DNA from 2 places in the Bacillus sp. SRL543 genome. Region 2 is predicted to be linked to the other one. Evidence: a T-box and tRNA genes for the amino acid it is inferred to sense, from the RefSeq annotation. Region 2 holds a T-box; the other holds one or more tRNA genes.
What was found. A T-box is a leader RNA that pairs with one kind of tRNA and senses whether it is charged. The one in region 2 lies ahead of metG (methionine--tRNA ligase), so its partner is inferred to be a tRNA-Met.
Positions count from the first base shown of each region.

Region 1: it has a tRNA-Met gene. The T-box ahead of metG (methionine--tRNA ligase) is inferred to sense a tRNA for this amino acid. The anticodon was not compared.

Region 1 is NZ_OZ481794.1:3,893,052-3,897,438, reverse strand. Features, by position in the region: rRNA gene rrf (5S ribosomal RNA) at 114-230, shown strand; tRNA gene AC4E8B_RS19920 (tRNA-Val) at 239-314, shown strand; tRNA gene AC4E8B_RS19915 (tRNA-Thr) at 320-395, shown strand; tRNA gene AC4E8B_RS19910 (tRNA-Lys) at 405-480, shown strand; tRNA gene AC4E8B_RS19905 (tRNA-Leu) at 504-588, shown strand; tRNA gene AC4E8B_RS19900 (tRNA-Gly) at 598-672, shown strand; tRNA gene AC4E8B_RS19895 (tRNA-Leu) at 679-767, shown strand; tRNA gene AC4E8B_RS19890 (tRNA-Arg) at 787-863, shown strand; tRNA gene AC4E8B_RS19885 (tRNA-Pro) at 981-1,057, shown strand; tRNA gene AC4E8B_RS19880 (tRNA-Ala) at 1,073-1,148, shown strand; tRNA gene AC4E8B_RS19875 (tRNA-Met) at 1,175-1,251, shown strand; tRNA gene AC4E8B_RS19870 (tRNA-Ile) at 1,258-1,334, shown strand; tRNA gene AC4E8B_RS19865 (tRNA-Ser) at 1,348-1,440, shown strand; tRNA gene AC4E8B_RS19860 (tRNA-Met) at 1,608-1,681, shown strand; tRNA gene AC4E8B_RS19855 (tRNA-Asp) at 1,828-1,903, shown strand; tRNA gene AC4E8B_RS19850 (tRNA-Phe) at 2,066-2,141, shown strand; tRNA gene AC4E8B_RS19845 (tRNA-His) at 2,173-2,248, shown strand; tRNA gene AC4E8B_RS19840 (tRNA-Gly) at 2,257-2,330, shown strand; tRNA gene AC4E8B_RS19835 (tRNA-Ile) at 2,336-2,412, shown strand; tRNA gene AC4E8B_RS19830 (tRNA-Asn) at 2,414-2,488, shown strand; tRNA gene AC4E8B_RS19825 (tRNA-Ser) at 2,493-2,583, shown strand; tRNA gene AC4E8B_RS19820 (tRNA-Glu) at 2,587-2,658, shown strand; gene AC4E8B_RS19815 (hypothetical protein) at 2,723-2,920, opposite strand; gene glgB (1,4-alpha-glucan branching protein GlgB) at 3,112-4,387, shown strand, end outside.
Region 2 is NZ_OZ481794.1:2,488,021-2,492,407, forward strand. Features, by position in the region: gene AC4E8B_RS12510 (polymer-forming cytoskeletal protein) at 1-332, opposite strand, end outside; gene AC4E8B_RS12515 (hypothetical protein) at 346-789, opposite strand; gene AC4E8B_RS12520 (STAS domain-containing protein) at 929-1,780, opposite strand; T-box leader at 1,997-2,251, shown strand; gene metG (methionine--tRNA ligase) at 2,415-4,052, shown strand; gene AC4E8B_RS12530 (acyl-CoA thioesterase) at 4,102-4,387, opposite strand, start outside.

The DNA.
Region 1 (4,387 bases), 1.4 Mb from region 2:
ACTCTGTCATTCTTCTTCTTCAACATTATCTAGTTTTGAGTGAATAAAATTTTAAAATTCCTCTTGCAAAATAATAAAAAGACGGTATAATAATACTTGTCTTGAAAAAATAGTCTGGTGGCAATAGCGAGAAGGTCACACCCGTTCCCATACCGAACACGGAAGTTAAGCTTCTCAGCGCCGATGGTAGTTGGAGGTTCTCCTCCTGTGAGAGTAGGACGCTGCCGGGCTTTAATATGGAGGATTAGCTCAGCTGGGAGAGCATCTGCCTTACAAGCAGAGGGTCGGCGGTTCGATCCCGTCATCCTCCACCATATTTGCCGGTTTAGCTCAATTGGTAGAGCAACTGACTTGTAATCAGTAGGTTGGGGGTTCAAGTCCTCTAGCCGGCACCAGTTTCAAATGAGCCATTAGCTCAGTCGGTAGAGCATCTGACTTTTAATCAGAGGGTCGAAGGTTCGAGTCCTTCATGGCTCACCATTCAATCTCTAATAATGAATTATGCGGGTGTGGCGGAATTGGCAGACGCACCAGACTTAGGATCTGGCGCCGCAAGGCGTGGGGGTTCGACTCCCTTCACCCGCACCAATTTAATATGCGGAAGTAGTTCAGTGGTAGAACATCACCTTGCCAAGGTGGGGGTCGCGGGTTCGAATCCCGTCTTCCGCTCCAGAGATTGCCGGGGTGGCGGAACTGGCAGACGCACAGGACTTAAAATCCTGCGGTAGGTGACTACCGTACCGGTTCGATTCCGGTCCTCGGCACCATTAAAAACATTTTAATTATGCGCCCGTAGCTCAATTGGATAGAGCGTCTGACTACGGATCAGAAGGTTATGGGTTCGACTCCTTTCGGGCGCGCCATACTATTAATGTAATGAAAGCAAGAATATTAGCCAACGAGTGAACACCTGACTGCTAATTGCAGGATGATGTGAATAAGGAAGCAATGAAGCAATTCGACGCTTATCATTTGCATGACGGGGAGTAGCTCAGCTTGGTAGAGCACTTGGTTTGGGACCAAGGGGTCGCAGGTTCGAATCCTGTCTTCCCGACCATTTGAAATTCTATATGGGGCCTTAGCTCAGCTGGGAGAGCGCCTGCTTTGCACGCAGGAGGTCAGCGGTTCGATCCCGCTAGGCTCCACCATATAACCTTATGAGAATACTTGATTTGGCGGTGTAGCTCAGCTGGCTAGAGCGTACGGTTCATACCCGTGAGGTCGGGGGTTCGATCCCCTCCGCCGCTACCAAATTAAGGACCTTTAGCTCAGCTGGTTAGAGCAGACGGCTCATAACCGTCCGGTCGTAGGTTCGAGTCCTACAAGGTCCACCATTCACTTTAATATGGAGGTATACCCAAGTCTGGCTGAAGGGATCGGTCTTGAAAACCGACAGGCGGGTAACACCGCGCGGGGGTTCGAATCCCTCTACCTCCTCCATTATACTTTTAAATCACTTTTATCGTCGCGGGGTGGAGCAACAAGCAATTCTCCACTGAAAAGACTGCGAGTTGTACCGGTTGAGCTGCTTCTTGGTTCACTTCCTGAGACCGGGACAGTCCTTTGCAAGCAATATTCAGGAAACAGGAAAGATTATATTTTATCGTCGCGGGGTGGAGCAGTCCGGTAGCTCGTCGGGCTCATAACCCGAAGGTCGCAGGTTCAAATCCTGCCCCCGCAATACCTGGTCCTCAGTGCAGTAATGAGCAGCACTGCGATGAATATGCTTCGAGTGATCATGACGGATTTTCTTGCCGTTCCATCTGGAAGAGGAAGAAACAGTCCTGAAGGATACTCGGGCATAATTCAGACCTTATTTTATAAACTGGTCCCGTGGTGTAGCGGTTAACATGCCTGCCTGTCACGCAGGAGATCGCGGGTTCGATTCCCGTCGGGACCGCCATTATTTATTTAGAAAAGCAATACCCAGTATGGCTCAGCAGCTCAGTCGGTAGAGCAGATTGCTACCTTCATTGAACAGCTTCTGCGGCAATCTGCAAAAAAGTTCGCAAGAACTTTTGAGCAAAGGACTTATGAAATATTGTTTTAGGAAATTACTTTATTTGGCTCAGTAGCTCAGTCGGTAGAGCAAAGGACTGAAAATCCTTGTGTCGGCGGTTCGATTCCGTCCTGAGCCACCATTTATTTTTTGTGAAAAAGCATTGAATTGTGGCGGTTGTGGCGAAGTGGTTAACGCATCGGATTGTGGTTCCGACATTCGTGGGTTCGATTCCCATCAGTCGCCCCATAAAATATGCGGGTGTAGTTTAATGGTAAAACCTCAGCCTTCCAAGCTGATGTCGTGGGTTCGATTCCCATCACCCGCTCCAAAAGTGGGCCTATAGCTCAGCTGGTTAGAGCGCACGCCTGATAAGCGTGAGGTCGATGGTTCGAGTCCATTTAGGCCCACCATTCCGCAGTAGCTCAGTGGTAGAGCATTCGGCTGTTAACCGAACGGTCGCAGGTTCGAGTCCTGCCTGCGGAGCCAATATGGGGAAGTACTCAAGTGGCTGAAGAGGCGCCCCTGCTAAGGGTGTAGGTCGGGCAACCGGCGCGAGGGTTCAAATCCCTCCTTCTCCGCCATAAGGCCCCTTGGTCAAGCGGTTAAGACACCGCCCTTTCACGGCGGTAACACGGGTTCGAATCCCGTAGGGGTCATACAAAAAAGCTGTCAGCAAATGCTGGCAGCTTTTTTGTATGCATCTTTTCTGAATCATTGTGTTTAATCGGGAAGTTCTTCGTTTTTTTGCAGCCGGTTTCCCGGATTATTTAAATCTATTTCTGATGCAATCCCTGTATAGGGCCCCCTGAACATATCTCCCGTCGCAAGGATTTTTCCATCTGCAGGCCCGAACAGAGGCAGCCTTTCTCCGGCTTCTTGCTTTTCCCTGAGAAGAAACTCTTCTTCTTGATTTGCCATCTTCAATCCCCCCTTCATAAAAACATATGCTTATTATAGGCATTTTCCTTGAAAACCAACTCAAGTTTACAAAATTAATCGAATTATAAGAGAAAATATCGAAAAATTTAAAATTTTTTTACAAGGTATTTTTATGAATAAGACGAATATAAAAAGAAAGTCGATGATTTTTAAATCTGTTGGAGAGAAGGATGGCTGTGAAAACGATGTTTCCCACTGACTATCAAATGCATTTATTTCATGAAGGCACCCTTTTTGACAGCCACCGCCTTTTTGGTGCCCACTTGATACATGAAGAAGGCAAAATCCTCACCAGATTTGCTGTATGGGCTCCAAATGCTAAGGAGGTCAGGGTTGTTGGGGACTTTAACAGCTGGAATGGGGAAGGTTTCAAATTACATAGAATGAATAATGAAGGGGTATGGCACATAGTAGTCGAGAAGGATTTGGCAGGCTGCCTCTATAAGTATGAAATATTGACACAAGGAGGCACCAGGCTGCACAAAGCTGATCCATATGCATTCTATTCTGAGAAAAGACCCGGCACTGCTTCAGTCGTATGGCCGCTTGAAGGCTATAAATGGAATGATCAGTCTTGGCTGAAAAGCAGGATGAAGAAAAATACCTTTGCAGAACCGGCTGTCATATATGAAATGCATGCCGGAACGTGGAAACGAAAAAATAATAACAGGCTGATGAATTACAGGGAGCTGGCGGATGAAGTTGTGCCCTATGTCCTTGAACATGGGTTTACACATGTTGAACTGCTCCCTCTTGTCGAGCATCCGCTCGATGCCTCATGGGGCTATCAGGGTACAGGGTATTTTTCCGCGACCAGCCGGTATGGCAAGCCGCAGGATTTAATGTATTTTGTCGACCAATGCCATCAGCATAACATCGGTGTCATTCTCGACTGGGTTCCCGGCCACTTTTGCAAAGATGCCCATGGACTCTATAATTTTGACGGAACCCACCTTTTTGAATATAAGAATGAGAAGGATAGGGAGAATTATGTATGGGGCACTTCAAACTTTGATCTGGGCCGCAAGGAAGTGCAGAGCTTCTTAATCTCCAATGCTTTATTCTGGCTTGAAACCTATCATATAGATGGGTTCAGGATGGATGCTGTATCTAATATCATTTATTGGCCCAATTCGCAAGAACAGCATCAGAATCCGTTTGGAATTGAATTCCTCCGCAAGCTCAACAGCACAATCAGGCAATATGATCCCTCCATTTTTCTAGCAGCTGAAGATTCATCAAATCTCCCGCTGGTGACCTCTCCAGCCCATTATGGGGGCCTTGGCTTTCATTACAAATGGAATATGGGCTGGATGAATGATGTACTGGCCTATATGGAAACCAGTCCAGAGGCAAGAACCGGGAAGCATGGCAATATCACATTTTCTCTTTTATATGCTTTCAAGGAGAATTTTATATTGCCTCTCTCACATGATGAAGTCGTAC
Region 2 (4,387 bases):
TTTCGGGATAAGAGGCTTCCTCCGATTTTTCCTTTACCGTTTACCTTAATTTCGTCTGAAACAGCTACATCACCTGAAAAGCCGGCGTTTCCGTCGATTGACAGCGTAACCCCTGTGAAGTTTCCGGCGACAGCAGCATGTCCGTTGATTTTAGCTTTTTCAGAAGAAAGGACGTCTCCGTTGAATTGCCCTGAGCCATTGCAATCAAATATGCGGCATTCAAGGTTTCCATTTACGGTGCCTTTTCCGTTCACACTTATTAGATCAAAGCTCCCGCCGTCCGAAGATCCAACTCCATTTATGGACAGTTTCCCTGCTCCTTGTGTAATCATGATAATCTCCTTTTTACAAACATAATTGTTTTTTATATCTTACCATAATGATCAGAAAATTCTTTGGATAATTTTCAATATTTTGATATTTTATGAAACATTTTCTCCACGTCCATCGTATAGAAGCTGAGGTGATAATAATGAGCAAGAATACTATTGTCTTTATAGCTGCCCTGGCGGCTGAAGCTTTAGCCACATGGGCCGTGGCAGCATATTTTTCTGTAAGGTTTATTGAAGTCCTTTTCTTTATTGGTGCCGCATTTGCTGCAGTCACTTTTATTTTTTCAACTAGCGGAGGTTCACCCCAGAGGCATATCAACAGCATGGTGAGCGCCCAAACGGGGATCATCCAGAAAGATGAACCATTTTTCTTCAGAAAGGGCCCAGTTTTTTTTGCATCTCTCATCCTTGCCATCATTGGCTTGGTTTTTTTCGTCCTTCTAATTGCAGGCATCATTCCTCCAGCTTGAAAAAGTGAACTCCCATGCTGCAGCGGCTCAGTTTCGCGGTACGGCTTGCCCGCCTGAGAAGCCGTGATATCCACTGCATCGAAAAAAATGCATTCCCGGCTTACAAGCAAGGAATGCATTTTTTTGTTATAATTCAGTTTTCATGCTTAGCCCCATTTTCGCTAAGGCGTTTTTCAGTGTGCTGTGTGTACTGATTTTACTGAAGTCTATTCCAAGCTGGATAGATGTCATGGCAACTTCAGGCCGGATGCCTGAGATGGTTGTCTTGATGCCAAGCAGGTCAAGGGTCTGCACAATATGATAGATTTGCTGTGCTACCATTGTATCAACAATCGGTACCCCGGACAGGTCGATAAACAAATAAGAAAGCTTTGCTTCTGTGCACTGAAGGGGCACGCTCTCAAGGATTGCTTTTGCTCTTTCTGTATCAATATCCCCTATTAAAGGAAGAACACCGATGGACCCGATGATGGGGATGATCGGGGCGCCCAGCTGATGGATGAGATCCTGTTGTGCTCTCAGCCTGTTTCTTGTAATTTTATAATACTGTTCGGCAAACTTCTGCGCGAGAATGTCAAAAGCTGAATGAATGATCAGACTCCACTGGAGGATATCATCCTTGGCAATTTCATCTTTCTCTCTCGCGAATTCTTCAACAAAGCTCCAATATGTATCTCTCACTTTGCTTAATGCTGAAATCACCTCATAGATCGGAGTATCGGTATCTGCCCTGCTTTCAGCTACTGTGCTCGCCCACTCTGTGACCAGCTTTTCAAAAATAGTCCGGTCATTCAAAAGGATGGTCGAAACGGTCTTATTAGTGAAGGCATTTTGCTCACGGAGCATTCTTTCAATTTTTTTATCCGCCTCCGCAGAATAAATCGATCCTTTTTCTTTTGCTCTGGTGCTCAGCCATTTGTCAGTAATTCTTTTAGAATTATCACTAAGATATTCAAATAACATCTGGTTTTTCTGCATAATCAGCCTTCCCTTTATCTGGACTATTCTGTAAGAACATTATAAATATCTGCCTTTTGTATGATAAAGGTTTGCTTTTAAACAGTCAAATATTTGCAGTTGCCATTTGCTGTAATAGCCTGGCTCTCCCCTTCCCTTTGAAAATACTGCTGTACATTTATGCTGCAAGTGCATATAATAACCCTTAACTCACTGGCAGACTTTAACTATCAAAATATAAAGGCAATGAAGAGAGAAAGTAGAACAGATCCGTTTTTTTCCAGAGAGCTTCGGCAGGTGAAAAGAAGCAAAAGCGGCTGTTTGAACAATGGTCTCCGAGCCCCGTCCTGAACGCGTTTTTCGTCAGTAGGCTGCGGCAAGTAGTGGTACTTGTTATCAAACCCACAGTATAAGGGCAAAGATTTATGCCCCGTACTTGCAGAGGCCGAAAGGCGAACAAAGGTGGTACCGCGGGCAAGCCCCGTCCTTTTCTATATTTCTATAGGAAAGGACGGGGCTTTTTTATTTGGCCCTGATAGTGCCTCGTTGTTCATTTCTAGCTCATTCGTTTACAACCTTGTTTCACACTCTTTTCAGCGCGGCTCTTTGTTTGAAGTATTCTGCCGGTGTCTAAAATATCAGGAGGCGATTGATCATGGCTATATTCATTGGCGGAGCATGGCCCTATGCAAACGGGTCCCTTCATCTAGGGCATATTGCAAGCCTGCTGCCGGGCGATATTCTGGCAAGGTATTACAGGATGAAGGGCAGAGATGTACTGTATGTATCAGGGAGTGACTGCAATGGCACTCCCATAGCGATCAGGGCAAAGCATGAATGCAAATCTGCGAAAGAGATTGCTGACCGGTATCACAAGGAGTTTACAGAGTGCTTTGAAAAAATGGGTTTTACTTACGATCTTTATACTAGGACAGATGCCCCCCATCACCATCAGACTGTTCAGGAGGTATTTCTTTCACTCTTGGAAAATGGCCATCTTGATTCAAGAACAATTGAACAGACTTATTGCCGGACATGTGTTCAGTTTCTGCCTGACCGGTATGTCGAGGGAACTTGCCCTTCCTGCGGCAGCCATGCACGCGGAGATCAATGCGATGCCTGCTCGGCCATTCTTGAGCCGGCTGACCTTCTTGATAAAGCTTGTAAAATCTGCGGGACACCGCCGGAAATGAAGGAAACCGAACATTATTACTTCAGGCTGAGACATTTTCAGAAGCAGCTTGAGGAGCTGACTGAGGAGGCCAGCTCCCGCCATTTATGGAGGGAAAACAGCAGCAGCCTGACAAGAAGATATTTAACTGAGGGACTTCAGGACAGGGCTGCAACAAGGGATTTGGATGTCGGGGTGCCAGTCCCTGTTGAAGGAATGGAGAAGAAAAAAATATATGTGTGGATTGAAGCGGTGATCGGCTATCTTTCTGCCAGCAGGGAATGGGCCCGCCAGCAGAACAAAGATGACAGCAAGTTCTGGGGTGCCGATGCTATTTCGCATTATGTCCATGGAAAAGACAATATCCCTTTCCATACCATCATTTGGCCAGCCATACAACTAGGAATGGGACTGCCCGGCAAACCTGCACGCATGGTTTCAAGCGAATATCTTACCTTGGAGAAAAAGAAGCTTTCCACAAGCAGGAACTATGCAGTCTGGGTGCCTGACATACTTGAAAGATATGAACCGGATTCTATCAGGTATTTCCTTGCTGTCAATGGCCCTGAAAACAGGGATGCTGACTTTTCCTGGCGGGAATTCATCTACAGCCATAACAGTGAGCTTCTCGGGGCATATGGCAATCTGGTTAACCGGACTTTTAAGTTTATTGAAAAATATCATGGCGGCCTCATACCGGAAGGAAAAATAAGTGAAGCAGTTCAGGGTGATATTAAGCAGCTTTATAAAAAAACCGGGGACATGATTGAAGATGCTAAGCTTAAAGAATCGCTTGAGGAGATCTTCACATTTGTACGCTCTGCCAATAAATACTTTGACAGTGAACAGCCCTGGAAAACGCTTGATACAGACCCGCATAGATGTGCAGATACCTTGCTGACTTGTGTGTATATCATCAAAAATCTGGCCCGGCTCCTGAACCCCTTCCTCCCTTTTTCCAGCATGAAGGTAAACGCTATGCTGAATGCGGATCCGCTGGAATGGAAAGAGGCTGGGATCACAGAAAAAAAGCTAGGAACGGTTGCTCCCCTGTTCCGGCGCATTGAGGAAGGGAGAATTGCAGAGGAGCTGGAAAGGCTGGAAGCAGCCTGTAAGAAATAGCTGCGGAAGGGATTACCTTATGAATATAGAAGTGGCTGAAATTCATCTCTTATCGGATCAACATTCTGTTTCTTCTATTCTCCTTTCGTGCTCCTGCTGAAGCAAAAAGCCTGATTTCTTCGTCAGAATGAGGCAGCACCCCTGCTACAGGGGTGGGCTTGCCGTTTTCATTTACGGCAACCATGGTTAAAAAGGATTCGGTCGTCAACGTCCTTTTCCCTGTTAAAAGATTGGCTGCATGCACTTTCACATAAACTTCCATGGAAGTTCTTCCTGTTGAAGCTACAAAGGCTTCAAGGGTGAGTGCATCACCGATAGATGCTGAAGACAGAAAA